One region of the Bacillus marinisedimentorum genome, then DNA from elsewhere that is predicted to be linked to it. Evidence: predicted binding sites of a transcription regulator. Region 1 holds the regulator's gene; each other region holds the start of a gene.

The links. Region 1 encodes Rex, which represses fermentation and respiration genes when NADH is low (regulators of the CRP and FNR family bind a similar motif). Its sites were predicted from a motif close to TTGTGAAATATTTCACAA; they were not measured.
Region 2: a site for Rex is predicted at 8,594-8,611, ahead of qoxA (cytochrome aa3 quinol oxidase subunit II). Genes of this name have one in related genera too.
Region 3: a site for Rex is predicted at 7,732-7,749, ahead of nirB (nitrite reductase large subunit NirB). Genes of this name have one in related genera too.

What each region holds. Positions count from the first base shown of each region.
Region 1 is NZ_LWBL02000067.1:1,763-12,581, forward strand. Features, by position in the region: gene thiL (thiamine-phosphate kinase) at 1-124, shown strand, start outside; gene tsaE (tRNA (adenosine(37)-N6)-threonylcarbamoyltransferase complex ATPase subunit type 1 TsaE) at 130-588, shown strand; gene tsaB (tRNA (adenosine(37)-N6)-threonylcarbamoyltransferase complex dimerization subunit type 1 TsaB) at 591-1,286, shown strand; gene rimI (ribosomal protein S18-alanine N-acetyltransferase) at 1,292-1,750, shown strand; gene tsaD (tRNA (adenosine(37)-N6)-threonylcarbamoyltransferase complex transferase subunit TsaD) at 1,740-2,765, shown strand; gene A4U59_RS18885 (ABC-F family ATP-binding cassette domain-containing protein) at 3,427-5,379, opposite strand; gene moaC (cyclic pyranopterin monophosphate synthase MoaC) at 5,538-6,038, shown strand; gene A4U59_RS18895 (redox-sensing transcriptional repressor Rex) at 6,072-6,734, shown strand; gene A4U59_RS18905 (MDR family MFS transporter) at 7,410-8,828, shown strand; gene A4U59_RS18910 (YdiK family protein) at 9,009-9,221, opposite strand; gene A4U59_RS18915 (CPBP family intramembrane glutamic endopeptidase) at 9,226-9,936, opposite strand; gene groES (co-chaperone GroES) at 10,292-10,576, shown strand; gene groL (chaperonin GroEL) at 10,621-10,819, shown strand, end outside.
Region 2 is NZ_LWBL02000040.1:42,014-52,832, reverse strand. Features, by position in the region: gene hypD (hydrogenase formation protein HypD) at 1-552, opposite strand, end outside; gene A4U59_RS11715 (HypC/HybG/HupF family hydrogenase formation chaperone) at 542-760, opposite strand; gene hypF (carbamoyltransferase HypF) at 819-3,149, opposite strand; gene hypB (hydrogenase nickel incorporation protein HypB) at 3,101-3,760, opposite strand; gene A4U59_RS11700 (hydrogenase maturation nickel metallochaperone HypA/HybF) at 3,750-4,115, opposite strand; gene A4U59_RS11695 (BC1872 family protein) at 4,288-4,611, opposite strand; gene A4U59_RS22010 (CueP family metal-binding protein) at 4,939-5,466, opposite strand; gene A4U59_RS21755 (hypothetical protein) at 5,929-6,072, opposite strand; gene A4U59_RS11680 (protein adenylyltransferase SelO) at 6,582-8,057, opposite strand; gene qoxA (cytochrome aa3 quinol oxidase subunit II) at 8,756-9,637, shown strand; gene qoxB (cytochrome aa3 quinol oxidase subunit I) at 9,669-10,819, shown strand, end outside.
Region 3 is NZ_LWBL02000007.1:9,808-20,626, forward strand. Features, by position in the region: gene A4U59_RS01475 (lysoplasmalogenase) at 37-690, opposite strand; gene A4U59_RS01485 (four-helix bundle copper-binding protein) at 1,264-1,662, opposite strand; gene A4U59_RS01490 (precorrin-2 dehydrogenase/sirohydrochlorin ferrochelatase family protein) at 1,806-2,414, opposite strand; gene A4U59_RS01495 (sirohydrochlorin chelatase) at 2,414-3,157, opposite strand; gene cobA (uroporphyrinogen-III C-methyltransferase) at 3,182-4,690, opposite strand; gene nirD (nitrite reductase small subunit NirD) at 4,760-5,086, opposite strand; gene nirB (nitrite reductase large subunit NirB) at 5,101-7,521, opposite strand; gene A4U59_RS01515 (Crp/Fnr family transcriptional regulator) at 7,842-8,537, opposite strand; gene A4U59_RS22305 (hypothetical protein) at 8,763-8,885, shown strand; gene A4U59_RS01520 (Crp/Fnr family transcriptional regulator) at 8,962-9,657, opposite strand; gene A4U59_RS01525 (manganese catalase family protein) at 9,918-10,487, opposite strand; gene A4U59_RS01530 (spore coat protein CotJB) at 10,642-10,819, opposite strand, start outside.

The DNA of each region.
Region 1 (10,819 bases):
TGCCCTTCATGAAATCGGAACAGTGTGTGAAGCAGATGGTAAACCAGCCGTCTATTTGCATACTGCTTCAGGGGAAACCGAGCTGCTCGGGAAGAAGGGGTATAATCACTTTAAAAACGGGTGAGTCATATGACAGAAGAAAAATTTGAATTCAACACGAAGTCTCCGGAAGAAACGATGGCATTTTCCCAACGGCTCGCTGATAAGCTTGGTCCCGGTGATGTGCTGACACTGGAAGGCGATCTTGGGGCAGGGAAGACGACATTTACAAAAGGACTGGCAAAAGGGCTCGGCGTCCGTCGGACCGTCAACAGTCCGACCTTCACGATCATCAAAGAATACCAGGGCAGGCTTCCGCTTTTCCATATGGACGTATACCGTCTTGAAGACAGCGGGGAGGATCTTGGGTTTGATGAGTATTTTGAGGGTGACGGCGTAACGATTGTGGAATGGGCTTCTATGATTCATGATCAGCTGCCTGATGAACGCCTGGATATATTCCTGTATCATGAAGGGGACGACAACAGGCGTATTGTGCTGACGCCAAAGGGAGAGCACTACATAACGATTTGTAAGGAGATTGTTTGATTATGAAGGCGCTTGCCATTGATACCTCTAACCTGGTGATGGGGATAGCCGTCATTTCTGATGACCGCATTACCGGTGAAATGATAACCAACTTAAAAAAGAACCATTCTGTGCGGCTGATGCCGGCGATAGACCAGCTCCTGAAAGATGTGGACATGAAGCCGGCCGAACTGAATCGCATTATTGTGGCGAACGGTCCCGGTTCCTATACGGGAGTAAGGATCGGCGTATCAATCGCGAAAACACTGGCCTGGGCATTGAACATTCCAGTCACTGGTGTCTCAAGCCTTGACGTTTTGGCCCAGAATGGGAAAATGGCCGGATCTTATGTTTCCCCGATTTTCGATGCAAGGCGCGGCCAGGTGTATACTGCATTGTATGATGCTGCGAACGGCATGAAGGTTGAAAAGGAGGAGCGGATTATCCAGCTGGATGACTGGCTTCCAATGCTTCAAGAAAAGGAAAAACCTGTTCTGTTTATGGGCAATGACTTGCCGATCCACCAGAACCGTATTGTAGAAGTGCTGGGGGAGCAGGCTGTAATTGCCCCGTTAACCGCCCATAATCCGCGTCCTTCGGAATTGGCGTATCTCGGCATTCAAAAAGAGGCGGTTCCTGTGCATGAATTCGTTCCGAACTACTTGCGTTTAGCGGAGGCTGAGGCCAAATGGCTCGAATCACAGAACCGGCAGGGGTAAACGATATGGAAAACAGGCCGGTCATGAGGCTGATGACAGTCAGCGATATAGATGAAGTGGAGAAAATTGAACAGGCCTGCTTTGCGACACCGTGGAGCAGGGAATCGTTTTACAATGAGGTGGAGATCAACCAGTTCGCTAAATATCTCGTTCTGGAGCTGAATGGCAGTGTGATCGGATATTGCGGGCTGTGGATCATTATTGATGAAGGGCATATAACCAATATCGCGGTTTTGCCGGAATACCGGGGGCGGAAGTTCGGGGAAAAATTACTGCGCTATGCCCTTGCCCTTGCAAGGGGGCAGGGAGCGAATACAGTAACGCTTGAAGTCAGGGCTAGCAATGCCGCTGCACAGAATCTATACCGTAAACTGGGATTCCAGGAAGGCGGCATACGAAAAAATTATTATACTGATAATAATGAAGACGCATTAGTGATGTGGGTGAACTTAAATGAAAAATAATGAAACTGAATTGATACTAGGAATTGAAACGAGCTGTGATGAGACAGCGGCGTCCGTCATTAAGAATGGAACCGAAATTCTTTCCAACGTGGTTGCTTCCCAGATCGAAAGCCATAAACGATTCGGCGGCGTTGTGCCGGAAATCGCCTCAAGGCATCATGTGGAGCAGCTTACCGTCGTGCTGCAGGAAGCGCTTGACCAGGCGGGAATCACGCTTGAGGACCTGGATGCGGTCGCGGTCACACAGGGACCCGGGCTTGTAGGCGCCTTGCTTGTCGGAGTGAATGCCGCAAAAGCGATTGCGCTGGCACATGATATTCCGCTTATAGCCGTTCATCATATTGCCGGTCATATATATGCAAACCGCCTCCAGCAAGAATTTGAGTTTCCGGTGCTCGCACTTGTCGTCTCGGGCGGTCATACCGAGCTTGTCCTTATGAGGGAGCATGGACATTATGAAGTGATCGGGGAAACGAGGGATGATGCTGCAGGAGAAGCATACGACAAAGTAGCGCGGACGCTGAAACTTCCGTATCCAGGCGGTCCGCATATCGATCGGCTGGCCAGTGAAGGGGAACCGGCAATTGACTTGCCGCGCGCATGGCTTGAACCGGATTCGTATGATTTCAGCTTCAGCGGGCTGAAATCAGCAGTTATCAACACGCTGCACAATGCTGCCCAGCGCGGCGAAGAAATCGAACCCGAGAATCTTGCAGCCAGTTTCCAGGAAAGCGTCATTGATGTACTGGTGACGAAGACGATAAAAGCAGCGGAGGAGTACAGGGTGAAGCAGGTTGTGCTGGCAGGAGGGGTAGCCGCAAATAGAGGCCTGCGCAGCCGGCTTGAAAAGGAGTTCGATCAGCTTACGGCCGATTTGATTATCCCGCCGCTTTCGCTTTGCACAGACAACGCCGCTATGATTGCGGCAGCAGGCAGCATCGAATTCAATAAAGGAAAGCGTGCTCCATTTTCGTTAAATGCCCATCCGGGGCTGGATCTGGAGTCGTTCAATTAAACCGCTGTATAGGCAGCGGTTTTTTCTATGACAAAAGGTCTAAAGAGGTAATAATAATTTGAATTGTAAAAAAGTTTAACTTAAAACCTGTGCTTTTGAACCAGGACATTTACCAAAAAAGATCGGTTTATAGATGTTTTAACCTGTTTGAAATAGGGAAAAGAGTATAAAAGACTATTAACAGGTTATTTATCCACAGCATGCCATTTTTGTGGAAAAACAAATGGAACAGCGGTATAAAAGGTTTTACTATGTTAATAACATTCTGTGGATAAAAACGGGTGATTTTGTGGATAATGGGGATAAATCTGTTAATCCTCTTTCTTACTAACTATTTTTTGTGTATAACTCTGTGGATGGTGTGAATAGTTTTAAAATATAGAAAACCGGTGCAAAGCTGCACCGGTTTTTTTATAGGTAAGGAAATTAAAAAATGTTTGCGTTGTTGATAAAAAGCCAGAAGGGAGTCATCCAGCTCCAGGCGCCAGCGGCTATCGTCATAAGCGGTTCATCCCCTCCGGAAGGAAAGACCACCTTCCTGCGGGTACCCCCGCTTATGCGTACGCCGCTAAGCGTGCGCCCTGCGCTTTTGTTCCTGAAAAGCGGATAGCGGCGAATCGCAGAAACAGGCACCTGACTGCGGACTGCCGCTTGCGCTTCTTTATTCAGTTTCGGCCAATTGAAGCTCTTCCCATTCTTCCATCAACTGCTCGAGTTCTTCCTGTAAGGCCGTCAATTCCGTGTGATGCAGGGCTGATTTTTCATGGTCTTCATATATTTCCGGAAGGGCGAGCAGTGCTTCTTTTTCTTCGATTTGTTCCTCCAGCCCGGCAATACGGAGTTCGATTTCTTCAATTTTTCGCAGCCGCTGCCGTTCTCTCTTTTTTTCTTCTTTGTCCTGCATGTACTTCGATTTGTCGCCGCCCTGCTGATCATGATTGCCGGAAGGGGCAGCTGCCGCTTTTTCTTCCTGTTCGAGACGGGCGAGTTCTTCCATTTCATTTTTCTTATCCACATAGTAATCATAATCGCCGAGAAATTCGGTCACTGTTTTTGTGGATAGTTCCATGATTCGGTCTGCAATCCTGTTGATAAAGTAACGGTCATGGGATACGAACAGGATTGTGCCTGGATAATCAATCAGTGCTGATTCAAGCACTTCTTTGCTGTCGAGGTCCAGATGGTTCGTCGGTTCGTCGAGGATAAGGAAATTCGCTTTCTTAAACATCAGTTTACACAGGGCCAGCCGCGCTTTTTCCCCGCCGCTGAGCCCTGAAACAGGCTTGAGGACATCATCGCCGCTGAACAGGAAATTTCCTAGGGCGGTCCGGATTTCCTTTTCGCTCTTGAGAGGGTACTCGTCCCACAGTTCATCAAGGACACGCTTGTTTGATTTCAGGCTGGCCTGTTCCTGATCGTAATAGCCCACAGATACGTTGCTGCCGTAGACGATGGAGCCTGATGTGACGTTGTCGCTGCGCATGATGGCTTTCAGCAAAGTGGATTTGCCCGCTCCGTTCGGACCGACAAGTGCGATGCTGTCGCCGCGGTTGATCGTTGTATTCAATCCGGAAAAAAGTGGCTCTTTACCGGGATATGCAAGCGACAGATCGTTGATTTTCAATACATCGTTCCCGCTTTGCCGTTCAATTTCGAAGGAAAAGGAAGCCGATTTGGCATCACCTTGCGGCCTGTCCATCTTATCCATTTTCTGAAGCTGTTTGCGGCGGCTCTGTGCCCGTTTTGTCGTGGAAGCCCTGGCGATGTTGCGCTGGATGAAATCTTCAAGCTTGGCGATTTCCTCCTGCTGTTTTTCATACTGTTTCAAGTCGCGTTCGTACCGTTGGGCTTTTTCATCCAGATAGCTGCTGTAGTTGCCGTGGAATTTGCCGGTCGTATGGCGTGAAATTTCATACACAACATTGACGATGCGATCAAGAAAATAACGGTCATGAGATACAATCAGTAAAGCGCCCGGATAACCTTGCAAATACTGCTCAAGCCATGTAAGCGTTTCGATGTCCAGATGGTTCGTCGGTTCATCCAGAATCAGCAAATCAGGTTTTGTCAGCAGAAGTTTGGCGAGAGCAAGCCGGGTTTTCTGGCCCCCGCTCAACGTTGAAATCGGTGTATTTGTATCAAATCTGCTGAAGTTCAGACCGTGCAGGACCGTACGTATATCCGCCTCATATTGATATCCGCCTTCATCTTTGAAGACGAGCTGCAATTCATCATATTCTTTCATGAGCTTGTCATAGGCAGCACCGTCATTCAGTAAATCGGGGTCCCCCATCTTAGCCTCCATGGCGCGCAGCCTTTTTTCCATATTCAGCAGCGGTTCAAAGACACTCAGCATCTCATCCCAAATCGACAAATTGGATTCCAGGCCGGTATCCTGGGCAAGATAACCGAGTGAAAGGTCTTTCGGCTTGATGATCTCGCCTTCATCATAAGACATCTGGCCCGCGATGATTTTCAAGAGCGTGGATTTGCCCGCCCCGTTCCTGCCGACAAGCGCAATGCGGTCATTTGATTGTACTTCCAATTTAATATTCGATAAAATAAGATCAGCGCCAAAATGCTTTGTCAACTGATTTACTTGAAGCAATATCATAGCAGTTCACCTCTATATTCGATAGCTTTAGTGTATCGCACCGGGAATCAGCTGGGCAACCTGGGGCTTTTAAGAATACGCAATTGTCGATTATTCGTTTCAAAAAAGGCCCGATCTCGGGTTATAATGATAGAAAGCAAGCTGAGAGGAGTTTTCGTATGGCATCTGAGTTTACTCACTTTAATGAGCAGGGCAGGGCAAAAATGGTCGATATCGCGGACAAGCAGGCAACCGTCCGGACGGCGCTGGCCCATTCGAGTGTTCAGGTAAGTGAAGAGATATATACAAAAATACAGGACAATGAGATTGGCAAAGGAGACGTGCTGGCAGTCGCTCAAGTTGCCGGTATCATGGCAGCCAAAAAAACACCGGAATGGATTCCGATGTGCCACCCGCTTCAGCTGAAAGGGGTCGATGTCTCGTTCGAATGGCAAAAACCCGCAGATGGCAGTAAAGACGGTGATTATATTCTGCATATCGGCGCAAGTGTCAAAACGAAGGGGAACACAGGCGTGGAAATGGAAGCGCTAACGGCAGCATCCGCAACAGCGCTGACGGTGTATGATATGTGTAAGGCAGTGGATAAAGGAATGATCATCGGCCCGACCTACCTGGTGGAAAAGACAGGCGGCAAAAGCGGAGATTTTCGAAGAGAATAGAACAAAGCGAAAAGCAGTGTTGGGGGTTAAATTATGGAAATCGATAAAAATAAAATCCCGCAGGCAACGGCAAAAAGGCTGCCGTTATACTACCGTTTTCTGAAGAATTTGCATTCATCAGGGAAACAGCGGGTGTCGTCTGCGGAATTAAGCGAAGCGGTCAAGGTTGACTCAGCGACAATCCGCCGTGATTTTTCTTACTTCGGTGCACTTGGCAAAAAAGGGTATGGGTATAATGTGAGCTATCTGCTGTCATTTTTCAGGGAGACGCTTGACCAGGATGAAATTACAAAAGTCGCCTTGATCGGTGTCGGTAACCTTGGCAGGGCCCTTTTGCATTACAATTTCACCAAAAATAACAATACGAAAATCGCAATGGCATTTGACGTGAATGAGAACCAGATCGGAACTGAAATCGGCGGCGTGCCGATTTACGATAGTGAAAAGCTGGAAGAGCGGCTTGGAGATGTATCTGTCGCCATTTTGACGGTGCCTGCACCCGCAGCGCAATCCGTCACCGACCGCCTTGTGAAAGCCGGCATCAGCGGCATCCTGAACTTCACTCCGGCCCGGCTGGCGACACCGCCTCATATCCGGGTCCATCATATCGACCTTGCGATTGAACTGCAGTCACTGATCTACTTCCTGAAGCATTATCCTCTCAGTGAAGGTGAGCAGGAAGAGGCAGAAGAATAAAACGAACCCGCGGTTTTTGAGTAACTGGCAGGGTTGAAACATAAACGAATATATCTTTGGAGGTGGAATCGGCACGCTGATTCACACCTCTTTTTTGTTGTTATCGTAACGGTCAACGGCATTTTCAAATTTCTATTAACTGGGGTACATGGGCTTTTCATATTGTTACCTGAATTATGCGTTCCCGAAAAGGTCTTCGGAGTTCCAAAAAGGAAACGCAACGAGCTATGCGTTCCGGAAAAGGCTTTCGGAGTACGAAAAAGGGAACGAATCGATACTATGCGTTCCCAAAAAGGTCTTCGGATCACCGAAAAGGGAACGCATCAAGTAATTCATCAGCATAAGGAACGGACAGATTTCAGCTAATTCAAATTTTTCTTCCCAATCATGCTCTTAAATTTAACATCAACAAGAAGACCGGAACCCAAACTGGTCTTCTTATTATTTAGTGTGTTAATAAGCTCACTCGAACCTGTAAGCGGTCCCAGCCGTGGGTTTTAAAAAGTTAAACAAACGTTTATTTAAAAAGAGAATGCACCGGTCACGAGGGCTGCTGGAGATTTAAACAAACGTTTATTTAAAATTGTCTGCCGTCTATTCTTTTCACAGCCCTATTTTGATGTATGATAGAGATAAAGAAAATTTCGGAAAACGAAACAACCGGGGGATAGAGAGATGGCGAAAAAAATACCTGAAAAGTGGATGGTGGTCATTGCCGTTTTGCTCGGCACATTCACCATCATTTTAAATAACAGCATGCTGAATCCGGCAATTCCTGAACTCATGGCAATCTTTGATACGGATGCGGTTTCAATCGGCTGGGTGATTACCATTTTTATGGTTTCGATGGGGATCACGATGCCGCTGACCGGCTATCTTGGCGATAAGATCGGCAAGAAGAAGCTGTACATGATTGGGCTTGTTTTGTTTTTGATCGGGTCTGTCCTTGCTTCAATGGCATGGAGCCTCACATCATTAATCTTATTCCGCGCCATACAGGGGATTGCAGGTGGTGTCATGATGCCGCTTTCGATGGCTTTGATCTTTGAAGTGTTTCCGCGGGAGGAACGCGGGCTTGCGACCGGGGTGTGGGGCATCGCGGCCATGATGGCGCCGACGATCGGCCCGACACTTGGCGGAACGATTGTTGAAACGAGCAGCTGGCATTACTTGTTTTTGTTCAATATCCCGTTCGGCCTCCTTGGGCTTGCCGCTTCCGCTTATTACTTGAAGTCGACGGAAAAGGTGAAAGATATCAAGTTTGATAAGATCGGATTCCTGCTCGTTACCCTTGGAGTAGGAGCAGTCTTGTTTGCGCTCGGCCGGATTTCAAGGGTGGAACACCTCGCAAACCCGGTGAATATCGGCCTGATCATCTTCGGCCTCGCCGGAATATATGCGTTTGTGAAGTATGAAAATCGGCAAAGCCAGCCGCTGCTGGAGCTGTCCGTCTTCAAGGCGCCCGCTTTTTCCATTGCAGTATGGATTGCCAGCGTTACATCGATTGGGCTGTTTTCATCGATTTTCCTTATCCCGCTTCTTATTCAGAACGTATATGGGTTAAGTGCCATCATTACCGGGCTTGTGTTTTTGCCGTCAGCTCTCTTCAGCGGCATTTTTATGACGGTCGGGGGCCGGCTGCTGGATAAAAATGGACCGAGAGGCGTCGTCACCACCGGCCTTGTCATATTTGCCGCCACAACACTGGCACTCGGTTTCCTGAATCTAGAGACCTCCCTCTGGTACATCCTGGTTGTGATGCTGATCAGGGGAATCGGCATGGGGCTTTGCAATATGCCGGCAACGACGACAGGGCTGAACGCGATTCCTGACCGCCTCGTTGCCCAGGGCTCAGCGATGAACAATGTCCTCAGACAAATCAGCTCATCGCTCGGCATTGTTTTCATTTCGGTATACTATGAGGTCCGGAGAGCCCAGCTGCTCGGAATGGGCGTAAGCGGCACCGAAGGCAGCCTCCAGGCGATCAACGAAGGATTTCTTGTCGTCGGAGTGCTCCTCGCCCTTTCGATTCCAGCAGGATGGCTGATCGGCCAGGATGAGAAGCGGGAGGAAGCGGAGTTGAATCCGCAGTGACGTGTTTTCAAGATGCTTCATAAAAGTTCAGTGCCTGAAAAAGCGAGGATAGAACTAAATCGTTGCGTCCGTGCCCGCCTCAGCTTTAGCCGCACTTATTTCGCTTATACATGCCTTCCCGCAAACTTAAAAACACCTGGACAGCAACAATATGCTGCTCCAGGTGTTTTTTATCATCAATCAATCGTCCTCTTTTTCCTTCGTGATTTTCCGGATTTTATAATCCAGCATGAAAAACCGGATCGCCGACACGAAATTGAATGTGGCCAGCAGCATCAGAAGGATTGTTGTAAAATTCCAGATGTCTTCTTCGGGGCTCTGGATGGCCAGGTAGACGAATATGAATGCAAAGCCCCCGTATAGGAACCCCATAAGCAAAGGTGAAATTCTCATAAAATTAAAAGCCTCCAATAAATGACTGGATCATCTCCGCCTGTTTTTGCATCTCGCGGATTTCGTCTTCGAAGATGATCTGCACGCCGACAACCAGGCTGTTCATGGCGACATGCGCGACAATCGGGACAATGATCCTTTTCGTTTTCACATATAAGTACGCAAATGTCAGCCCCATAGCGGTGTAAATGAGTAAATGCTTCGGGTCAAAGTGGACCGTGGCGAAAATGAGTGAGCTGGCAATGCCCGAAATCCAGAAATTGAACCGTTTGTAGAGCGACCCGAAAATGATTTTCCGGAAGACGATTTCCTCAAGAATCGGTCCGATCACGGATGTGACGAAGATGAAAATCGGCGTGACTTTTGCGATTTTCACAAGCATTTCCGTATTTTCAGACCCGGCTTCGATGCCGAATACATTCACTTCGATCAAGCCGGCGATGCTCTGGGCGGCGAGTGCCATGAAGATGCCGAGCACTGACCACAAAACGGCTTCCCCGCGTCCGGACCGTTCAGAGTTCAGATGCCGTTCTTTCATATCCGTCCTCATGAGGAACAAAATGACGGCAAGTGCAGCCGCAAAACTGATGACCGTCCAGATGCCGACGATTTTATCCTCTGCCACCCCGGCGGCAGTAAGGAGCGGAAAGCCGAGCAAGCCAGAAAACTGGGCGATAATATATACGAGTAGAACAAACCAGTAGCGTTTAAGCAATATGCCTTCTCCTTTTTCATTTTATAGCAAGACTGTTAAGCTTATATCAGCGCGGCTGAAAACCGGCCGCTTATATTTAAAGCCTTTTTTGGGGCAATTGTTCATCCCTCTTAACAAGTTATATTCACGTATAGCAGGGAATAAAACATGCTTTCCCCATTTTACCATAACTTCCTGCCTGATGCGCTTCCGCCATCTGCTGTCCCCGAATCATTTTTTAAAAAAATTTGATACAAGACACTTGCATTTAAAAAACAGATTATTTAATATAATAATTGTGTTAGCACTCAACATGGGCGAGTGCTAATAATCGACAAAATATCCATTTGATAATTACATGAGGAGGGTGTTTCACTTGTTAAAGCCTTTAGGTGAACGCGTTATCATCGAACTTGTTGAAACTGAAGAAAAAACTGCAAGCGGAATCGTGCTGCCGGATTCTGCAAAAGAAAAACCGCAGGAAGGCAAAGTGGTTGCAGTGGGTTCCGGCCGTCTGAATGAAGACGGAGAACGTGTTGCTCTTGAACTGAAAGAAGGCGACCTCGTGGTATTCTCGAAATATGCGGGCACTGAAGTGAAATACGAAGGTACCGAGTATTTGATCATGCGTGAAGACGACATTCTTGCAGTTATCGGCTAATTTGATAAAACAGATTCTACATATTCAAGGAGGTCTTTGAAAATATGGCAAAAGAAATTAAGTTTAGCGAAGAAGCGCGCCGTGCCATGCTGCGCGGGGTGGATTCCCTTGCAAATGCTGTTAAAGTAACGCTTGGACCAAAAGGACGCAACGTGGTTCTTGAGAAAAAATACGGTTCACCGCTTATCACAAATGACGGTGTGACAATCGCAAAAGAAATCGAGCTTGAAGATGCATTTGAAA
Region 2 (10,819 bases), on a different contig from region 1:
GGCCCGCATCACAGGCTCCACCCGCTTCGTCGCCATCCAGACCGAAAAATTATTCAGCAGTTTGGTGTTCGCGGCATCAACAGCGAGTGCAAGAATCGGGATTGTCGTTTCAAAGCCGATACCGAGAAAGATGACTTCCTTGCCGGGATTGTCTTCGGCGAGCTTCACACTTTCAAGCGGCGAGTAAACGACCCGGATATCCCCGCCATTCGTTTTCGCCTTCATCAGCGTTGATTTCGAACCGGGCACCCGCATCATATCGCCGAACGTGCAAAGAATTCTGTCAGGGCCTTCGGCCAGCTGGATCATGCCATCAATTGATTTCTGGTCCGTTACACAGACCGGGCACCCCGGCCCGGCAATCAAGCGGACATCCTCATGCAGCCTTGCTTTGATGCCCGATTTGGCGAACGCCATCGTATGGGAACCGCACACTTCCATAAAAACCGGAATTCTGCCGAGTTCGGCTTTCACCTTCCCGGCCAGTTCGATAACGGCTTCAGCCGATCTTCTCATCAAGACAGGGTCAGATAACGAGTCCTTACTTGCCATCAAGCACTTCCCTCCACTCCTTGATACTTTCATTCGCAAAGCGCTCATCGACAATGGTCATTGCCTGTCCGGCATGAAGCAGAACATAATCACCGACCCGAACATCCGGGACAAACACGATCCCTGCCATCATCCTGGAGCCCATCACATCGACAAGCGCCTGCCCTTTCTCCACTTCCATAACTTTCGCGGGCACACCGAGGCACATAACGGTCACATCCTTCCATTATCGGTGCCTGACCCCCGGCGCTTTAACGCGCCGGAGGTCAGGCACCACCTTTCTTCACACTGGCAATAATAAGCTGGCCAAGAGATAAACCCCCATCATGGCAAGGCACGTTTTGATGGGTAAAGGCGCCAAAGCCTTCCTGTCCGAGGCGCCTGTGTACCTCCCTGGCAAGATAGGCGTTTTGAAAAGATCCGCCTGACAGGACGATGGTCCGATTCAGACCGGGGCGCTGATTCATCAGTGCCCGTACAACATCGATACAGCTTGCAACAATCGTCTCGTGGAACTTACGGATGATTGTTGAGGACGGCACTCCGCCCAGGTGATCGGCGATAATTTGGCGGATCATCGGTGAGAGATCGAGCTGGACAGGACTTCCCCTTTCCGTTCCCAGGCGGAATGGATACACCGCCGCTTCTTGCCTTTCTGGTTCAGCCCCATTCATGAAATCCGACAATTTTACCGCAGCTTCCCCTTCGTATGTTGACACCTTGCAAACACCAAGCAGGGCGCTTACAGCATCAAACAGGCGGCCGGCTGTTCCTGCCATCGGCGAGTTCAGTCCTGTTTTGATCATCTGCTGCAGAGTACGGATTTGTGCCTTCTTTTCAGGGAAAAGCGCATTTGCCCACTCCTCCCCCTCCTCTGGCCAAAAATGAAGCAGCATCCCGACCGCCGCCCGCCACGGTTCCTTCACCGCTGTTTCCCCTCCCGGCAGAGGTGCAGGGCGCAAACAGGCCAGCCGCTCGAATCCACCCGCATCACCATACAGGAACTCAAACCCCCAAATCGTGCCGTCTTCTCCATATCCCGTTCCATCCAAAATGATTCCCAGGCAGGGCTCTTCAAGTCCGTTATCTGCCATGCATGACACATGATGGGCATGATGATGCTGTACAGGAATTATGTTGGCGCCCATCCTTTCAGCAATTGCAGTTGTCGCATAAAGCGGGTGCTTATCAATTGCGACATGAACCTCCCGGACATCCAGCCACTTTTTATAATGAGCAAGCTGCTCCTCAAACGAGCGGATCATTTCTTCGTTCTCGAGATCGCCGATATGCGGGCTCATGAATATGTGATGCTCCCTGCCGATTGAAAATGTGTTTTTTTGATTTCCCCCGAGAGCGATCATGTTGTCAACATCAGCTTTCGTTTTGAGCGGTTCAGGGGTGAATCCTCTGGCCCGCCGCAACATCATGAGATCTTTCCTGTCACTTTGGACAACCGAATCATCGATGGGCAGATGGATCTCGCGGTCATGCGTCAGCACATAGTTGCACAGGCCCCCCAGCACATCCGAAATGCCGTCCCTGTAATGGATCGGCATGCCGGAGAGATTGGCGCTCGTCATAACCAGGCAGTCAAGGCCGCTCTTTTCGAACAGGAGATGGTGCAGCGGTGTATATGGCAGCATGACACCAATCGTTGATAATCCCGGTGAAATTGCGTCCGGCAATGGGCATTCTCTCTTTTTCCGTAACACTGCTATCGGCATTTCCGGCCCGGTCAGAAACCTTTTTTCTTCTTCTGAAAACTGGCAAAACGCAGCGGCCGCATCCAGTGATTTCACCATGACAGCAAGCGGCCGCTGCGGCCGTTTTTTGAGCAGCCGAAGTTGCTCGACAGCCTGCTTTTGACGGGCATCACAGGCCAAATGATAGCCCCCGACTCCCTTGATGGCGATGATGAACCCCTGTTTCAGGAAATCACCTGTTTGTGCAAGTGCCGTACTGTTTTCCGCCAGGTTTTCCCCGTTCCGATCCAGAAGCTTGACTGTCGGCCCGCACTTCGGGCAGCAGGTTGGCTGTGCATGATGGCGCCTGTCGGCCGGGTCTTCGTACTCCTCCCGGCATTCGGGACACATCGTAAACTCCCGCATCGTTGTGTATGAGCGGTCATAAGGAAGTTTTTCAATTATCGTGTAGCGGGGACCGCATTGGGTACAGTTAATGAATGGATAGCCGAACCGCCGGTCAGCCGGATCATTCATTTCCCGCAAACAATCACGGCAAACGGCCGCATCAGCCGGGACCATAGGTACAGCATCGCCTTCATGCAGGCTTGGAATAATCGCAAATCCCCTACTGCCGGACGGTGGGATGTGTGTGATCTTCACCTCATCAATTTTAGCCAGTACAGGCGGCGATGCCTCAAGCTCTTTTACCATCGAATCAAGCCGATCCTCATCCCCTTCAACCGTAATCGTGACACAGCCCAGGTTATTCTGGACCGTGCCGTCCAGCCCATACTTTTTTGATAGCGAATAAATGAACGGGCGGAACCCGACCCCCTGCACCTTCCCTTTTACAACAATGCTCAGGGCTTTACGCATTGGCGGTGCGCTTCCCGAATCCAGCCGATCCACTCATCCATCCCCTCACCCGTCCGGGCGGACAGCGTATGGAATCGGGCTTGTGGATTGATTGCCCTCAGGTCCTGTTCAGCAGTTTCGAGATCAAATGGAACATACCGGAGAAGATCGATTTTATTGATGATCGTCATATCGGTCCTCCTGAACATGACTGGATACTTGGGGATTTTATCGTTTCCTTCCGGGACGCTGAGCACAACCACTTTATATTGCTGGCCGAGATCATAACCGGACGGGCAGACAAGGTTGCCGATATTTTCAATAAAAAGGACATCGATCTCATCAAGGTCGAATTCCGGCAGCGTTTTCGCGACCATCCGGGCATCAAGGTGACAGCCGCCTACCGTATTAATTTGTACTGTCTTCACGCCGAGTGAACGCAGCCTCTCCGCATCCCGGTCGGTCGCCAGATCCCCTTCGATGACACCGATCGTGAATTCATCCGCCAGCCGTTTCACCGTCTCCTCAAGCAGCGTCGTCTTTCCTGCCCCAGGAGAACTCATTACATTGATGACAAGCGTATGGTTATCAAGAAACGACTCCCTGTTGAAGCAGGCAGCCGCATTCAAATCCTTCAGCACATCTTCACGCAATTCAACTTTCATCTTCATCACTTCCTTCATAAGATTCCACCCGGAATGTCTCCCCTGCGAGAAGGAAACAATCGGTATACCCGCACACCGGACAAAGGGCGATCCTGTAATCCGGTTCGAATTCGTGCATGCATGCCTGGCATTTTGCCGCTGCCGGCTCCCGGATCATTTTTAATTCCGACTCTTGAGCAAGAAGGCCCCGGCCTTCTTTCCGGAAGTGAAAAAAGGCGAGTTCAAGAGCATCCGCGAGCACATTGGATAGATCCCCGATCACCACCTCAATCCGATCGACTCTTGCAAATCCCCTTGCTTCCGCATCCTCTGAAACAAGCTGTACAATTTCCGACATCAATGACATCTCATGCATGTCCCAACACCTTTCATCGGACTCTGTCATCATGATGTGTATGCGCCAATGATATTGAAAAGAACCCCGTAAACGCAGCTGACCCCCGGCGCTTTAACGCACCGGGGGTCAGGCACCCAAATAAAAAGACGGTCTTCCGCTCCCATACGAAAGCAGAAGAACCGCCCCTGTCTTAATACAGCTTTTGGCCGACACTCACACTATCAGCAACCGTACTCCTTTGAATGAGCGTATAAGCCGCATTGGTGATAGCCTGTGCAAGTGTTTCACCGTTATCCCTGACATCATTGAAAGAAACCTCTGAAACACCGTTTGTTGAAAACCGGTAGCCGACCTCTTTAAGCTTCTCCACAACAAGCATGGCATGATCAAGATTTTTTTCAGGCTGGAAGTCTGCCGTGTAAATGAATTCCCCCTGTTCATAATCGAACCAGCGGTCCCACCTGTTCAATTTCCAGCCCAATATTCTGCGTGCGATCGATTCTGTTTTCGTCATCCAATTCTTTCCCCTTTCTTTTTTTCAGTTAATTACCGTTCGTTATGTTATATAACAATATACTAATTTATTGATTATTATATAACAGTATTAGTGCGTTTTCCATCTTTAATTGAAATTTTTTTCTTAAAAAGCTCTGCTAAATGCGGCCGTTGATATTTCGCTGCAGGTGCTCGCTGTCACCAGAGCTATGTGGGCCCTGCACCCCAGCGCTATGTCCTCGAAGCTGATCTAGCCGATAAAAAAACAAAAAAAGCCCCTTTTGCGTTGTTTGCAAAAGGAGCTTTTTAACGAATAATAATCCATTCGGTTTTTATACTCTAAGCCTTACAGGAGCTGCATCGTTGTAATGCAAGTCATGTCATCTTCAAAAGTCGAAATCTCAGATTCAACTGTTTTACCTGCGTGCGAAATTTTCGTCTTATACGTTTTATCCCGCGGCAGCCACAGGTCGATAAATCCGTTCGATTGTGATTTCATTGTTTCGTTCACAACTACGTTACCTTCTGTGTCTTCAATGTATACGTCAAACTCTTCATCCGCCAGTTCCCCTTGACAACCTGTCAAGCTATGGAATGTTCATGGATGGGTCTGACTTTCATACGGTGCGATTGAGACAAAGAATTCTTCTGCAGGCAAATCATACGCTGTCTGGCTTCCGTCACTGTCCTTCACAATGAGCTCAGTGGCTGTGATGGAGGCCGACTGGTTGTCCAGGTCAGCGGCACTGTACTCACTCACCAATTCCTTCACGTTTACATCTCCGCTTTCTTGAGGCGCCTTGCTTTCATCATTCCCACACCCAGCCAGCAGAAGAGAAATGAAACCGACAGCCGCAATAACTTTAATTTTCATATGCATTCACCACCTTGTTTCTTTCATATATAATTTCATTTTACATATATGTATGGTGAATACAATTAAAATTATAGTCGATTTGTTGACAAAAATATCCTATAAAAAAATGCAAGGCGTCCGCTTATCAGCATACGCATAAGCGCGGTTATCAGCAGTGATGCGGTTTTCCCTCCTGGAGTAGAGCAGCCGACCCACAACCCAATACGGTGCCAGACCAGTACAGCCTGAATAAACCGGGCATAGAAATTTGCACGTTCTTCCACCGTTTCAAGCAAGCTGACGGCCAAAACCGGGCTATACACTCATATACAGGATCACTCAGATCCATTTAGGCCCGGTAACCTGCCAGATTTGTCTCATTTTATAAAAAGACTATTCCTTTTCTTCGTATTTCACGCCAGATGACTGTTTATTCCCGCCATATCCCCGGCTTTTCACGCCGTATGCGAACAATTACAATCAGAGGGATTCACTTTCGCGCGGGATCCGTTTTCTTTCACGCCAAACCTTCACTATTTCACGCGTAATCTCCCATCTTTCATGCCGTAGAGGCCAACTTTCACGCCAGAGCAGCTGTTTCGCGCCGTTCAGCCCGGCTTTCACGCGGGAACTCCTTCTTTCATGGATGGCGCTAGACCCTGGCTCCCAGCCGGACACACGAAATGCGCAAGGCGCCCGCTTAGCGGCGTACGCATAAGCGGGGGTACCCGCAGGAAGGCGGGTTTCCCTTCCGGAGGGGATCACCGCTTATGACGTAAGCCGTTGGCGCCTGGAGCTGGACATCTCGAAGTGCGGAGATCCCTTGTTCAGCGGCGTACGCATAAGCAGGGCCGAACCAGGAAGGGCACTTTTCCCCTTCATGGAGGTGAAATGCTTATGACGATTGCCCGCCGCAGCTGGACATTGACCTTGCTTGAAACTTATACATTCTTACCAATTAAAGATAACTCGCCAATTAGCAACCCTAAAGGCGTAGATAGTGGCTTCGTTGACCTTATCTATATTCTTAAAATTGGCTGCTGCGCCGAAACACTCCCTAATTTCCTATATGGTAAAAAAACGCCTGGCCCCCGATGCATTCATGCGCCGGAGGCCAGGCACCTTTTTGTCAATCAAGTTCCGCAATATGTCCGGAAAACCCGATTCGAAGGCTCCGGAAGCCTGGCATACTCCGCCTGATTATCCGTATGTGCATACGGATTTGCCAGCACATCAAGCAGCCGTTCCATCACGCTGTAATCCCCTTCTTTCACCGCAGCATCCAGCGCCTCTTCAACCCGGTGATTGCGCGGGATTACCGCAGGATTGCTTTTTTTCATATGCTCCCGCGCAGCCTCTTTCGATTCGTCCTGTCTCTCCAGCCGCTCATGCCAGCGTTCATGCCACTTCGTATATTCCAGATTCCCAGACAGGGCACCATCCACCTGCCTTTTAAACGTTAAGGAAACGAACGTATTGGTATAATCCGCCTCATGCTTCTTCATTAAACTCAGAAGGTCTTCTATAAGCGCTTCATCATCTGGCTCTTCGCTGAACAAGCCGAGTTTCGCTCTCATCCCTGCAAGCCAGCTGGTACGATACAACTCCGGATAAGCAGAGAGCTCATCCTGCGCAAGCTCGACAGCCTGCTCCTGATCGTCATGGAACAGCGGCACCAGCGTTTCAGCAAAGCGCGTGAGATTCCATCCGCCGATCGGAGGCTGATTTCCGTAGGCGTAGCGGCCTTCCCTGTCAATCGAACTGAACACTGTTGCCGGGTCATAGTTATCCATGAACGCACACGGGCCGTAATCGATCGTTTCGCCGCTGATCGTCATGTTGTCGGTGTTCATCACGCCGTGGATAAAACCGGCAAGCTGCCATTTGGCGATAAGCGAAGCCTGCCGTTTGATCACTCCGCGAAGCAGTGCAAGGTACTTGCCCTCACCCTCTTCAATATCCGGAAAATGCCGCTCTATTGCATAATCAGCGAGATTGCGCAGGTCCTCTTTCGAACCAAACTGCACTGCATACTGAAACGTGCCGACACGCAAATGGCTGGCTGCTGTCCGCGTCAAAACCGCACCGGGTAGCATCGTTTCCCGAACCACTGATTCACCAGTCGTCACAACCCCCAGGCTTCGGGTCGTCGGAATGCCGAGCGCGTGCATCGCTTCACTCATAATGTACTCGCGCAGCATCGGTCCCAGTGACGCACGCCCGTCGCCTCCGCGCGAATACGGGGTCCTGCCTGCACCCTTAAGCTGAACATCGACCCGCTCGCCTTCTGGCGTAATCTGCTCACCAAGCAGCACGGCACGGCCGTCGCCGAGCATATTGAAATATCCGAATTGATGCCCGGCATAGGCCTGAGCAAGCGGCGATGCACCATCAGGGATGCGGTTTCCGCCAAACACTTCCGCCCCATCTTTACTCTGCAGCGATTCGGCGTTCAATCCGAGCGCTTCAGCCAGCGGCCCATTGAAGACAGCCAGCTCAGGTGAACGTACAGGATCCGGGTCCTGCATTGAATAAAAGGTCCCCGGAAGCCGTGTATAACTGTTCTCGAAATTCCAACCTGCTTCTGTCGTTATTTTTCGCTCTGTCATCAAATCCCCTTTTCTTCTTTCGGCTTTTATCAATTAGCTTTTTCTTTTATCCGTAAAAAATTCCGGCCAAAGTGGATAACGTCCTTACTCTTATGTTCCCGGCATAACGCCAAACCACACTAATCTCCCCCAGTTTTCATCCCTTAAATAATATTTATTTTTTTGGATGCATGAATGGGAAGCTTTTTCGGTATGACCGGAACGATTTATAAAGAATTGTCCCTATAAATGCGCGCTGGTCTAATTAGAGGTGGGATTCTTGTTAGTCGTACATGCAATTGCGGCCTGGCCTAAATTAGAGGAACGCTTCTTGAGTATTCATCCTTGAAAGTGCACCCTGGGACAAAACCGCTTAAAAAATCGCCCCCGACAATGTGTAAAATCAATTACTTTCTTTAAAAAGCCCCACAAAACTTCCTGTATGCCATAAGCACATTCTTTCTGACAGATAACCGCTTATTATTGGAAAATAACCCCACACATGTGAATCGTAAAATAATATATTTTATTACGTTTTCTTCGAAATTTCCACCTTTATGTGAAATTTGTTACACACTTGTGAGGCATTCATGAACTTTTTGTGACACGGAGCACAAACATTTGAGTTCAGGCTATTTATGATATTAAGATAGCGTTGATTAAACATCATACACATGTTGTTTACTATAAAAAATAAAGTGCACGAAAGGAGAAGCCTTATGTGGATGAAACGGATGTATTTGGCAGTCTTGCTCGCCATCACAGCTTTTTTGGCAGGCTGTGAACCGCTTATGGTACTTGATCCGAAAGGACCGCAGGCAAAAATCCAGGCAGACGACATCATGCTGTCCATCTGGATCATGCTTGGTATCGTCATCGTTGTCTTCAGTCTTTTAGCATATATGTTAGTGAAATATCGAGCATCCAATCAAAGTGAAGATTATGAACCACCGCATATCGAAGGAAGCAAAGTCATTGAATCTATTTTTATCGGCATTCCGATCGTAATTGTCATTTTTCTCTCCGTCATCAATGTTCAGTCCAACTACGCAGTCGAGGCAACACCTAAAGGATACGAAGACAAGGAACCATTGACCGTCTATGCCTCTTCATCCAACTGGAAATGGCATTTCAGCTACCCGGAACAGGGGATCGAAACGGTCAACTACTTGTATATTCCATCCGACCGGCCTGTAGAATTTAAGCTTTACTCGTTCGGGCCGATTACGAGTTTCTGGATTCCGCAGCTCGGCGGACAGAAATATGCCATGGCTGACATGGTGACAACCCTGCATCTGGCAGCTGATGCGCCTGGTGAATTCATGGGGCGGAATGCGAACTTCAGCGGTGAAGGATTTGCTGAAAATACGTTCAATGTAACAGCGATGCCGCAAAAGGAATTTGATGAGTGGGTCGATGAAGTTCACAAAACGGCCGAACCGCTCACAGAAAAGCAATTCGACAAGCTTCTGAAGCCGGGCCATCTCGGCCGGATGACGTTCACCGGAACGCATCTTGACTTCTCACCGCCGCCAATGCATCACAACATGAAATCAGAAGGCGGGCAAGATGACCAAGGACACAACAACGCTCACGAATAAATAACCTTTTAAAGGAAAGGAGCCATCCCGAATGGACTTTTTTGATCGATTTGCCGTCCCGCATCCGAGTCCGGCCATTTACGCATCAATGGTTGCGATCGGCCTTACGATGATCGCCATCGCCGCAGGGCTCACCTATTTTAAAAAATGGGGCTACCTGTGGCGCGAATGGCTGACAACCGTCGACCATAAACGGATTGGAATCATGTATTTGATTTCGGCATTGCTCATGCTGTTCCGCGGCGGTGCCGATGCAATCATGATGCGCGCGCAGCTTGCCGTCCCGGACAATAAACTGCTGGATGCCCAGCATTATAACGAAATTTTTTCCACGCACGGAGTTGTCATGATCATGTTCATGGCGATGCCGTTTGTCATCGCGCTGATGAACTTTGTCGTGCCGCTGCAAATCGGCGCACGCGACGTCGCGTTCCCGCGCTTGAATGCACTCAGCTTCTGGCTGTTCTTTTTCGGAGCCATGCTGTTCAATATTTCGTTTGTCATCGGTGGATCGCCTGATGCCGGCTGGACATCGTATTTTCCGCTTGCCGGGAATGATTTCAGCCACTCTGTCGGAACAAACTATTATATGATCGCCCTGCAAATCTCCGGCATCGGCACGCTGATGACAGGAATCAACTTCATCACGACCATCCTGAAAATGCGGGCGCCTGGCATGACACTGATGAAAATGCCGATGTTCACATGGTCCATCCTGATTACGAACGTCATTATCGTGTTCGCCTTCCCGGTCCTGACTGTCGCCCTTGCAATGGGCACGATGGACCGTCTGTTTGCGACGAACTTTTTCACAACAGCAAACGGCGGCATGGATATGCTGTGGGCCAACCTGTTCTGGGTATGGGGCCATCCTGAAGTGTATATCCTGATCCTGCCGGCATTCGGCATCTACAGCGAAATCATCTCGACGTTCGCCCGCCGGAACCTGTATGGTTACAACACAATGGTCTGGTCGATGGTCGCGATTTCCCTGCTGTCTTTCTTCGTCTGGGTCCACCACTTTTTCACAATGGGCCAGGGCGCTTTGACAAACAGCATCTTCTCTATCTCAACGATGCTGATCGCTGTTCCGACCGGGGTGAAAATTTTCAACTGGCTTTTCACCCTCTGGAAAGGGAAAATTGAAATCACGACACCGATGCTCTATTCCCTGCTGTTCAT
Region 3 (10,819 bases), on a different contig from region 1:
TAAACTTAACATGACTTATTTAGGCTTAAATCGACATCATCCTAAAAGATGGACACTATAAGCAATGAACAGCTGGGCACCGAAATAAGACCCCATCACCAGATATTCAGCAATGGAAAACCGCTCCTTGAACCGGTTCCAGGCGAGCACTGCATCGGAAAAATAAAATAGCAGGGCGCCGCTGACAGCTGCTGTACTTCCTGTCAGTGCTGCAGCGAAAACCATGATCGAAATAACAGCAATGTAGGAAGTGACAGCGATAAGCAGCCCGTTCCCTCCTTCTTCGCTGACTTCTTTTTTTAAAGAGGAAAAAAACATGCTTCCAGAAATAACGAGGAACAGAACCGCAATGACCGGCAGTATGTCAAGAAACTTTAGCAAAGCTTCATTCCAGAAAGCCGCCGCGTATAAAAGATGTGCAGCGAAAAAGCTGGCAAGCCCCTGCAGAAAACGGTCTGATGGAAGCATAAGGAACACATCGCCGGCCATTGAAAGCAGCAGCCCGGCGATAATAAGCCAGCCGTAAATTGAGTTAAGGGCACCTCCGCTGATACTAAATAAAATGATTAACACCATTGTTCCCGGTTTTAATATGTACTTAATCATTTGTTTTTCATACCGGATTGCAGCCAGGTACACCCCGCCGGAAATGATGGCTGCTGCCGCAAAGGCAAACGCCGGATTTTCCATGTTGCGTCCCTCCTTTATTTGCCGATTATTTCTCCAGCAAGAGTGTAAATCCCTTCTGTTTTTTTGTGCCTGGTTCAATAAGAAGGCTCGCAGTGGGCTCCGGTTATTTTTTGGGGGCATTCGGAAGTTGGCATAAGAACGGCGGGCAGGGTTCAGGCTTGATTGCTTTCTCAGCGTGATTAGCAAACGGTTTGGTGTGAAAAACACGAATTATGGCGCGTAAAGGGAATTGCGGCGTGAAAAAGGGGGGGATTGGCGTGATTGTTGGAGTATACAGCGTGAATTAACGGCAGTTTGGCGCGTTTCCTGAATGTAAGGCGTGAAAGCGAATACGTCAACAGGCAGCGGCGGGAATACTTCTCCGTTTGGCGTGAAAACAGCTCGATTCGGCGTATACTACACGAGTTTTGGCGGGAAAATTTAAGTTGTTTTTAAAAGTGCCTTTTTTTTGCGGTATACTCGACGCCTGCAAAGCTCTTTCTTCTCTTGCTTTACCTAAACACCTTTGCGGAATCCTCCCCACTCCTATAACCAAATAAAAAAGGCCTCCTTTTACAGAAGACCCAAACTCTCCTATTGTCCCATAGCAAATTGCTGGCATTCACGTGCACAATGCATGCATACCCTGGCACAGTGCTGGGATTCGGGATCGGGAAATCTCATGCATTCGTTCGCACACCGCTGGCAGATATAAGCGCATATTCCCGCTAATCGGCGGGATTGCTTGCTGTGACGGCCCAGATAAGCAGTCATCGTGTGGCATATATCCGCACAGTCCCTCAGCAGATCCAGCTGTTTAGCACGCATCGCCACATCGCTCCGGTAATGGAGCATGTGAGTCATGTGTTCACATACCGCTGCACAATCCTGGACCGTTTTCAGAAGGCCCGGCGGCGGCTTGATCCCCATCCCCATGTGTCCTTGGCGCCCATCCATTCCATCAGACATCGGAACCTCATTTTGATAGTACATCCATATGACCTCCTGTATTTCACTGTCCCTGTCATGATATGAACATAGGGATGTCTAACATGCCCAAAACTTCAACTTGTTCTATGTAAAACAACTGTTTTTTATATCAATAAAAAGAACCGCCCTTCCGCCAGCGGTTCTTCCTACTCCAGCAATTTCCTGAACTCCGCTTCCCTGTCATCACACCGGATGAACCTTTCATCCAGGAGTGCGGCAAGAAGGTGCTGTTTGTACTCAGGATTGCTGATTTTTTGTTTAATCTCTTTTCTTTTTTCAAAAAGGAACTCCATGTATTCTTCATAATCGGCGGAATAGCCGGCTGCGATTTCATCGCGTATTTTCCGGGCGAGCTTCGGGCTCGCTCCTCCCGTTGAAACGGTGATGCAAAGACGCCCGCGCCGGATCACTGACGGCACATGGTAAGTGGACCGCTCCGGGTCATCGGTAATATTGATTAGTTTGTTCGGTCCCGCCACCACCGCGACTTCCTGGTTTACCTGTCTGTCATTGGTTGCTGCAATGATCAAGAATGCTCCTGCCGCCATATGTGATGAAAATCTCCTCCTGATCCAGCGGACAGCTTTTTTCCGCGCCAGATCACCAATAGCCTCAGTCACGTTCGGGGCAACGACAACCACCTCTGCTCCCGCATCAATCAGGGCATTCATTTTCCGCTCCGCAACCTTGCCACCGCCGACAACCAGAGCTGTCCTGCCTTTCAAATTCAGCATGGCTGGATACAAGTTTTTCACTATGCCTCATCTCCTGCAGCAGCCAATCCGGCAAGAAGCTCCTCAAGGCCTGCATCAAACCCGACAGGATCACACATGACCAGGTTTTTCGAAGGGGAACTTCTTTGGACTTCCGCTGCTGTTTTTTCCATCCGCTCTGTAAACTTCCCTGTAAACAGAAGATACGGCAGGATATAAATCGTGTCAAAGGGCTCCTGCACTAGATTTCCAAGTGCATCCTGATATGATGGCTGTGCCTCTTTTAAGTAGCAGGTGCGGACTGTGGTGCCGGAGCCCTGGTTGTCCATCAATTCCTCAGCCAATTTCTCCAGTTCCTTTGCCGACTCGTCTGTGCGGCTGCCGTGGCCTGTCAGCAGGACCGCTTCCGTTCCATCGCTTCGAAATCCTTTTTCAGCCAGTTTCCCAGCGAGGATGCCGGCCATTCCTGACCCCTTGCTTAATACGTCGCCATAGACAAACTCTACTTCCGGAAAGTTGTCTTCCGCCCGTTCTAAAGCGGACGGAATATCAACCAGGGCATGAATGCCGGAAGACAAGAGGACAGGCATGGCGATAATCCGGCTCGCCCCGCGCTCAATGCAGCGGCCGATCCCCTGTTCAATCGAGGGGGCGGCCAGTTCAAGAAACGCGAATTCCTGGATTGGCGCTTTAACGCGTGAGCTGGTCCTGCCAATGAAGCCGGCGAACTGGCGGTTCCCTGCTTCAGTCCGGCTGCCGTGCCCGATGTAAAGAATCGCATCCATGTCCTGTCCCTCCCTCAAGTCAGTTTATACTTTTTCAACAGACGCACACTGGCTGTTTGTCTTATCTAATAACGATATGATTCCTTCTGCATCAGGTGATTCCGCAATAGACGTATTTATTATTCCATGCCGGCGGGCTGCCTGTCCGGATTGTTCCCCGAAACAAGCGGCTTGAAGCGGTGCCAGCATGGCATCAGCATCCATGCCGGCTTGTTTCAGTGCATCTTTTAACAGTCCTGCCGATTTGGCGCACGGGAAAATGACGGTGTTGAGTTCAGCATCCTCAATCATGCGTTTAAAGATCGGAAAGTACGATTCATCCACCTTAGCTACGTGTGTGGTAAATAATTCATACTGATCATATTGAAGGGCAAAAAACCAGCGCTGCCCGTAAATGGAGTCTTCGCCTACGATCAAGGCAGGTTCACCTGAATGAATCGCGTTGAGATTCCCGGCCACTTCGGCCTGGAATCCGCATTTGTTTAGTTCTCTTACCGATTTTGAAGAACCCCCGAAAAGATTCGCTTTGATGCTGCGGATGTCTTTGCCTGCTTTAAATAGGTCTTCGAAAAAGATCTCAATGCTTTCAGGGCTGGAAAAAATGATCGTTTCGTAAGTCTCGATATTTTCTAATACCCGTTTGCGGCTGGTATCGGTCGGGATTCGTACATTTTTCATCTTAGGGAATTCAAATACATCCGCGCCCTGCTCCGTCAGTTTTTCGGCAAGGTCACTTTTCTTCACACCTGTGCGGGCGAGCAGAATCTGTCTGCCGTGAAGCGGCTTTTTCTCAAACCATTTTGTTTTATCCCGCAAGGATACGATGTCACCGACAAGAGTGATCGCCGGATTTTTGAATTGGACCGCTTCCGCTTTTTCGGCGATTGTATCAAGTGTCCCTTCAAGGGTCTGCTGGCGGCCGAATGTTCCCCATTGAATAAGGATGACCGGTGTTCCCGGTGACTTCCCGTGCTTTTTCAAGTTATCGCAAATATAGGAAAGGTTCGCTACTCCCATGTAAAAGGCGATCGTGTCTACGCCTGAGGCAAGCCCTTCCCAGTTGATGGACGGTTTTCCGTCCTTCGATTTGTCATGGGCGGTGACAACGGCAAACGATCCGCCGAATTCACGATGAGTGACAGGGATGCCCGCATAGGCGGGTGCTGCGATGCCGGATGTGATGCCGGGAACGATTTCAAACGGAATGCCGTATTGGGCCAGGGCTTCCGCTTCCTCGCCGACACGCCCGAATACGTTGGGGTCCCCGCCTTTCAAGCGGACGACCAGCTTGCCTTCCAGCGCTTTTTCAACGAGTGCCTGGTTGATGGCTTCCTGGCGCAGGAAATGGCGCTTCGGCAGCTTTCCGCCATAGATGAGCTCGCAGCCGTCTTTCGCATATGTCAGCAGTTTCGGGTTGGCAAGTCGGTCATATAAAATGACATCTGCCCGGCATATCGCTTCCATCCCTTTGACCGTTATCAGCTTTTCATCTCCGGGGCCGGCACCGACCAGCATCACTTTTCCCTGTTTCATGTGAATCTTCCTTCCCTCTATCTGATTGCGGAACCCGGGGACAGCCAGATGCTGCCCCACCGTTCCGCGTTAGTCTATGATGATAAAAATGCTCTCGCCATCGACTTCAACTTTAAATGTTTCCACCTGTCCTTCATCAGGATCCTGTACTTTTCCGTCTGCGAGTGAAATTTTCCAGTCATACACCGGGCAAAAGACAAACGAACCGCTTACGAGTCCTTCAGACAGGACACCGCCTTTTGGATGGGGACTGCGGTTTTCGAGTGCATACACATTTCCGTCCGTCACTTTAAATAAAGCAATTTCCCTGTCGCCTGCAACGATTGTCCGGCCGATGCGCGGTTCCAGTTCCGAGTAACTTGCCGCTTTAATCCGTGTCATTGTTTTGATCATCATCTGTCACCCCGTTTTTAGTTTGCCGGAACCGGCGCGTTCCGTTTTGTGTAATAGTTATTTTTGACTGTTTCGTCTTCGATCGCCTGTTTCCATGGTTCTTCATAGCGGGCCAGCGTCTGCTGGAGGCGTTCATTCAGTTCTGCACGTTTTTTGTCATCTTCCAGGACTTCTTTTATATGGCCGAGTCCGAATCGTTCCACCCACTTGGATGTGCGTTCCAGGTAGTTGGCTGTTTCACGGTAATACTGCAGGTAGGCTCCGGTGATGTCGAGCAGTTCTTCCTTCGTTTTCACCGTGTAGAGCAGGTCTCCGGCCCGCAAGTCCGTTCCGCCGTTTCCGCCTGCATAAATTTCCCAGCCGCCGTCAACACCGACGATGCCAACGTCTTTGATGCCTGATTCCGAGCAGTTGCGCGGGCAGGCGGATACGCTCATTTTCACTTTGTGCGGCGTATCCAGCCGCTCGAACATTTTCTCAAGTTCGATGCCAAGGCCCATGGAATCCTGGGTGCCGAAGCGGCAGAATGTGGAGCCGACACATGTCTTTACGGTGCGGAGCGTTTTGCCGTATGCGTAGCCTGACGGCATATCGAGTTCTTCCCAGACAGCTGTCAAATCCTCTTTCTTCACACCGATCAAAGCAATCCGCTGGCCGCCGGTCATTTTCACAAGCGGAATATTGTATTTTTCCGCTACCTGTCCGATTTTGATGAGATCCTGGGCGGATGTGACGCCACCGTACATTCTCGGAACGACAGAGTAGGTGCCGTCTTTCTGGATGTTGGCGTGCATTTTTTCATTGACGAGCCGTGAGTCCCGCTCATCCCGGTAATCCGGATAAATCATGCCAAGATAATAGTTGAGGGCCGGCCGGCATTTGGAGCAGCCTTCTTCAGTTGTCCAGCCAAGCACGTTCATCGTTTCTTTGACGGTTGTCAGTCCCTTTTCTTTGATTTCCGCGACAACTTCTTCACGGCTATGGGTTGTACAGCCGCAAATCGCTGTTTTTTGTGCGGATGCATCAAATTCATCACCGAGTGTATATTCAAGAATATCGGAAATGACCGGCTTGCATCGCCCGCAGGAACGGCCGGCATTCGTGCAGCCGCCGACTTCCTCGACTGAAGTCATTCCTTTTTCCTGGATTGCCGAGACAATATCGCCTTTCGTAACCCCATTACAGCCGCACACTAGTTCATCGTCAGGCATTTCTGCAACACTGCTTGCCTGTTCTGCACCCGGGGATTGCAGGATTTCAATTTCCGTCATTTCGGAAATGTCCTCTTTTGCGGTCATTAGCCGGAACAGCCTGGTGCTTTCTTTCGTATCGCCGTACATCACGATTCCGACGATCCGGTTATCACGGAGAATCACCTTTTTATAAACGCCTGCATATTCATTGTGGATGCGTATGATTTCAGCTGATTCATCATCAAAAATTTCACCGGCGGAAAACAGATCCACGCCTGCAACCTTGAGCTGGGTGCCGGTTACCGATCCTTCATACGGCAGAGCTTTGCGCCCGCAAATGTTTTCTGCCAGCACTTTTGCCTGTTCGTAAAGCGGCGCGACAAGTCCGTAGGTGATTTCCCGGTGTTCGGCACATTCACCGACAGCGTGGACCGATTCTATATTCGTTTCCATCAGGTCGTTTACAACAATGCCCCGGTTGACATAAAGACCGCTATCTTTCGCAAGGCTTATATTTGGCTTGATGCCGACAGCCATGACGACAAGATCAGCTTCCACCTCGGTGCCGTCAGTAAAACGCAAGCCTTCGACTCGTTCATCGCCAAAAATTTCCGCCGTCTGTTTCTCTAGCAGGAAGTTCATTCCCTGGCTTTCGAGCTCCCGCTTCAGCATATCCGATGCAGTCGGATCCAGCTGCCGTTCCATCAAGTGCCCCATCAAATGGACGACATCCACTTCCATGCCGAGATTCAGCAAGCCCCGGGCCGCCTCAAGTCCGAGAAGGCCGCCGCCGATCACCACTGCTTTTTTGTACTTCCCGGCTGCGGCAATCATCGTTTCCGTATCCCGGATGTCACGGAACCCCGTCACGCCTTCTTTTTCGGATCCGGGCACCGGCAGAATGAAAGCATCCGATCCGGTCGCCAAAATCAGTTCGTCATACGTAACAGTTGTGCCCTTCTCGGATACGACCTGTTTGTTCTGCGTATCAATTTCAGTAATTTTTTCACCAGTGAAAAGCGTAATGTCATTTTCTTCATACCAGCCCCAGCTGTTCAAGATGATATCGTTCAGCTCCGTGTCCCCCTGAAGGACAGTTGAAAGCTGGATTCGATTATAATTTGGATGAGGTTCAGCACCGAAAATCGTAATCTCATACATTTCCGGATTGAGCTTCAGGATTTCTTCAATTGCCCGTACACCAGCCATGCCGTTTCCTATCATTACCAGTTGCTTCTTTTTCATAGTTGGAAACCTCCATTTAACTCTATTTGCTCGTTGTTTCACAAATTCTGGCCGCTGGCTCTATTCCCCCATCTACATTCAAGGGGGTGACATTTCAAGCCTGCGATGTGCTGAATAATTTTACTTGCTCATAATTTCACATTAATATTCTGCACAATCTGTTTTCTACCTTATCTACGTTGTTATTCTATCGTGCAGCCAACACACATTTTGTGATATTACTCACATTACTGCCTCTTATTTGTGAATTTTTTACGTAGGGGAAGTCACATTTTATTTGACCCATTTTTCTGCGGCATGAAAAAACGCCATCCAGTTTCCTAGATGACGCAATTTTGAACGCCGCACTGATTACAGCCGAGCAATTCTTTTAGATATTCCATATCATGTATCGTAATCGACTTATGCTCCGCTGTTATGAGCCCCTCGCTTTTCCATATATTCAAAAACCTGTTCACCGTTTCCCGGGTGCTGCCAATATGCATCGCCAGCTCATAGTTTGTCGGCACATTTTCAATCACGTAGCCATCGTCAATCTGGTCCCCGTACATGTTGACAAGCCTGATCAAAATGGAAGCAAGCGCTCCGCCAGATTGATACATCAAATAATCTTTGAGCTTGGAGCTGCTGGCCTCCAGGCTTTCTGCCGCCCAGCGGATAAATTCCAGCGCAATAGCTCCGTTATTGACCAGCAACCCTTCCATATGGGCCTTATCCATAAAATAAATCTCGCAGTCTTCTTCCGTCCGTGCGGAACAGGAATACGTATTACCGCTGAATATGCCGATTTCTCCGAATGCATCTTCCTCCTGCCTGATGAAAATCGTGATCTCCCGGCCGTCATCAATCTGCTTATGGACGCGAATCTTTCCTTTCTTAATAAAAAAGATCTTCTTGGCAACTTCGTTTTCAGTAAAAATGAATGTACCCCGGACTGCAAAAAAAGGCGTGCATTGGTTAAGAATAAATTCCCTGTCAGTAGGCTTCAATCTTTTCAGCAAAGGCATCCTGGCCATTCGGTTTCTCTCCCCCACTTAATTTCTAAGCAGATGACACTCCTGGATGTAAACGTTTTCTTAATTATCATAATCTTTTATGCTGAAAAGCTCAACAATTAACAAATGGGCTTTTATATCGGACTGTGATTTTGGGGTACATAGGGAAGGGACCACGAGGCATTCGCTGAAAATGCAATTGAACTTTCTTCGTGAGTTGAGAATTCAAGGAGGTCTTGCGGGACCATGGACCAGACAACGCTCCGCAGCGAGGAGGCTAATAAGGAAGCCGGCGGAAAGGAGATTGAGTCCCTTGTCAACAGAAGATTCATCTGGCTAAAAACAGGTCAAACCGCTAATAAGCTTTAATGTGATTTTTTTACGACGTACTCTAATAAAATAATTTTTATGGCAGCCTGATAATAAAAAAGCATCACCCAGTTTCCTAGATGACGCAGTTTTGGACACCGCACTTATCGCATTTCAGCATGTCGCGGAAATAGTCCATGTCTTTAATGGTGATGATCTTGCGGTCCACCTCGAGGATGCCTTCCTGGCGCCACCCGTTAATGAAGCGGTTGACCGTTTCGCGGCTGCTGCCGATATGGGAGGCAATGTCATAGTTTGTGATCGGTTCATCAATGACGATGCTGCCGTCTTCAATTTCTTTGCCATACATATTTGTGAGGCGGATCAGGACGGACGCCACGGCTCCGCGGGTCTGATGCATCATATAATCCTTAAGCTTGGAACCGCTGGTTTCCAGACTCTCAGCAGCCCAGCGCAGAAATTCAAGAGTAATGGCTCCGTTATTTGCCAGGATACTCTCAATTTTATCTTCATCGATGCAATAAAGCTCCCCATTCGTTTCCGCATGGGCCGAACATGAATAAGTAGGACCGCTGAAAGGACCGATTTCTCCAAATCCGTCATCAGCTCCTCTCAGAAACACGGTGACCTCTTTACCGTCATCAATTTGTTTATGGACGCGGAACGTTCCTTCTTTTATAAAAAAGATTTTCTCTGCTTTATCGCCTTCCATAAAAACAAATGATCCTTTTTTGATCGGAACAAGTGTTGAGTTTGCAATAATCAATTCACGGTCAGCAGGAGTGAGTCTTTGAAGTAAAGGTGTCTTCATAATACTGATCCCCTCCAAAAAATGAAATCATCTATAAAAAAGTAAGTATCGAATCCTTTTTTTACTATTTTCTATTATAAAACGTTTTCCACTGCCGCTAAGGTAAAAAGTGTGACCATTTTAGTAACATTGTTCAAATGTGTAAAAACCCCCTCTGCCGGGTGTGCAGAGGGGGAGATAGAGTTTGCGGTGCCTGTCACCCGTCGTTTTTTGTCGACAATCGACAAGTGACAGGCACCTTGCCCTGGCACCTTGCCCCGTTAAAATACTTTCTTCCTGTCACGCTCTTCTTTCAGGATTTCCACTGCTTCGCGGAAGCGCTGGGAGTGGATGATTTCCCGTTCACGCAAGAATTTCAGACTGTCGTTGATGTCAGGATCATCGGATAGGTTGATGAGCCATTGATATGTTGCCCTCGCTTTTTCTTCAGCAGCGATATCCTCATAGAGATCGGCAATCGGGTCGCCTTTTGACTGGATATATGTCGCTTCAAACGGTTGGCCGCCAGTATTATGGTAGAAAAGGGAAATTCCGTGATTCGTATAGTGGCCTTCGAGACCGGCTTCTTTGATTTGCTCCGGTGTCGCATCCTTAGTTAACTTCTGCACCATTGCAGCAATCATTTCAAGGTGTGCAAACTCTTCTGTTCCGATATCTGTCAAAAGGCCTACCACTTTATCCGGAATCGAATAGCGCTGATTTAAGTATCTAAGTGCGGCCGCAAGTTCGCCGTCAGCACCGCCGTACTGCTCAATTAAGTATTTTGCAAGCTTCGGGTTGCACTGGCTTACTTTAACCGGGTATTGCAGCTTTTTTTCATATGTCCACATGAAGAAGCCTCCTTAATGGGTTGTTGATTTACAGCTTCAAAACGATACAGGCCGGTTTAGCCGTACACCATGCTAGTCCTGTATACTGGAAAAAGTTGTCCTATCGGATTGCCTGCTGCCGGCCTTGAAGGCCGCCAGTAGGCAGCACGGCCTTTTAGACCTGCCACGGCCAAGGACCTGTACTCCACTGCCAGATCGTTTCCTTACTGTTCTTTTGTGAAATTGAAAGCGGGCCGTATTCTTCTTCCACGGCAACTTTAGCATCCTTCCGCTTATCAGCCAGTTCGTTATATTGTTTAATCGCTTCTGCATCATCTGGATGTGTGTCTAAA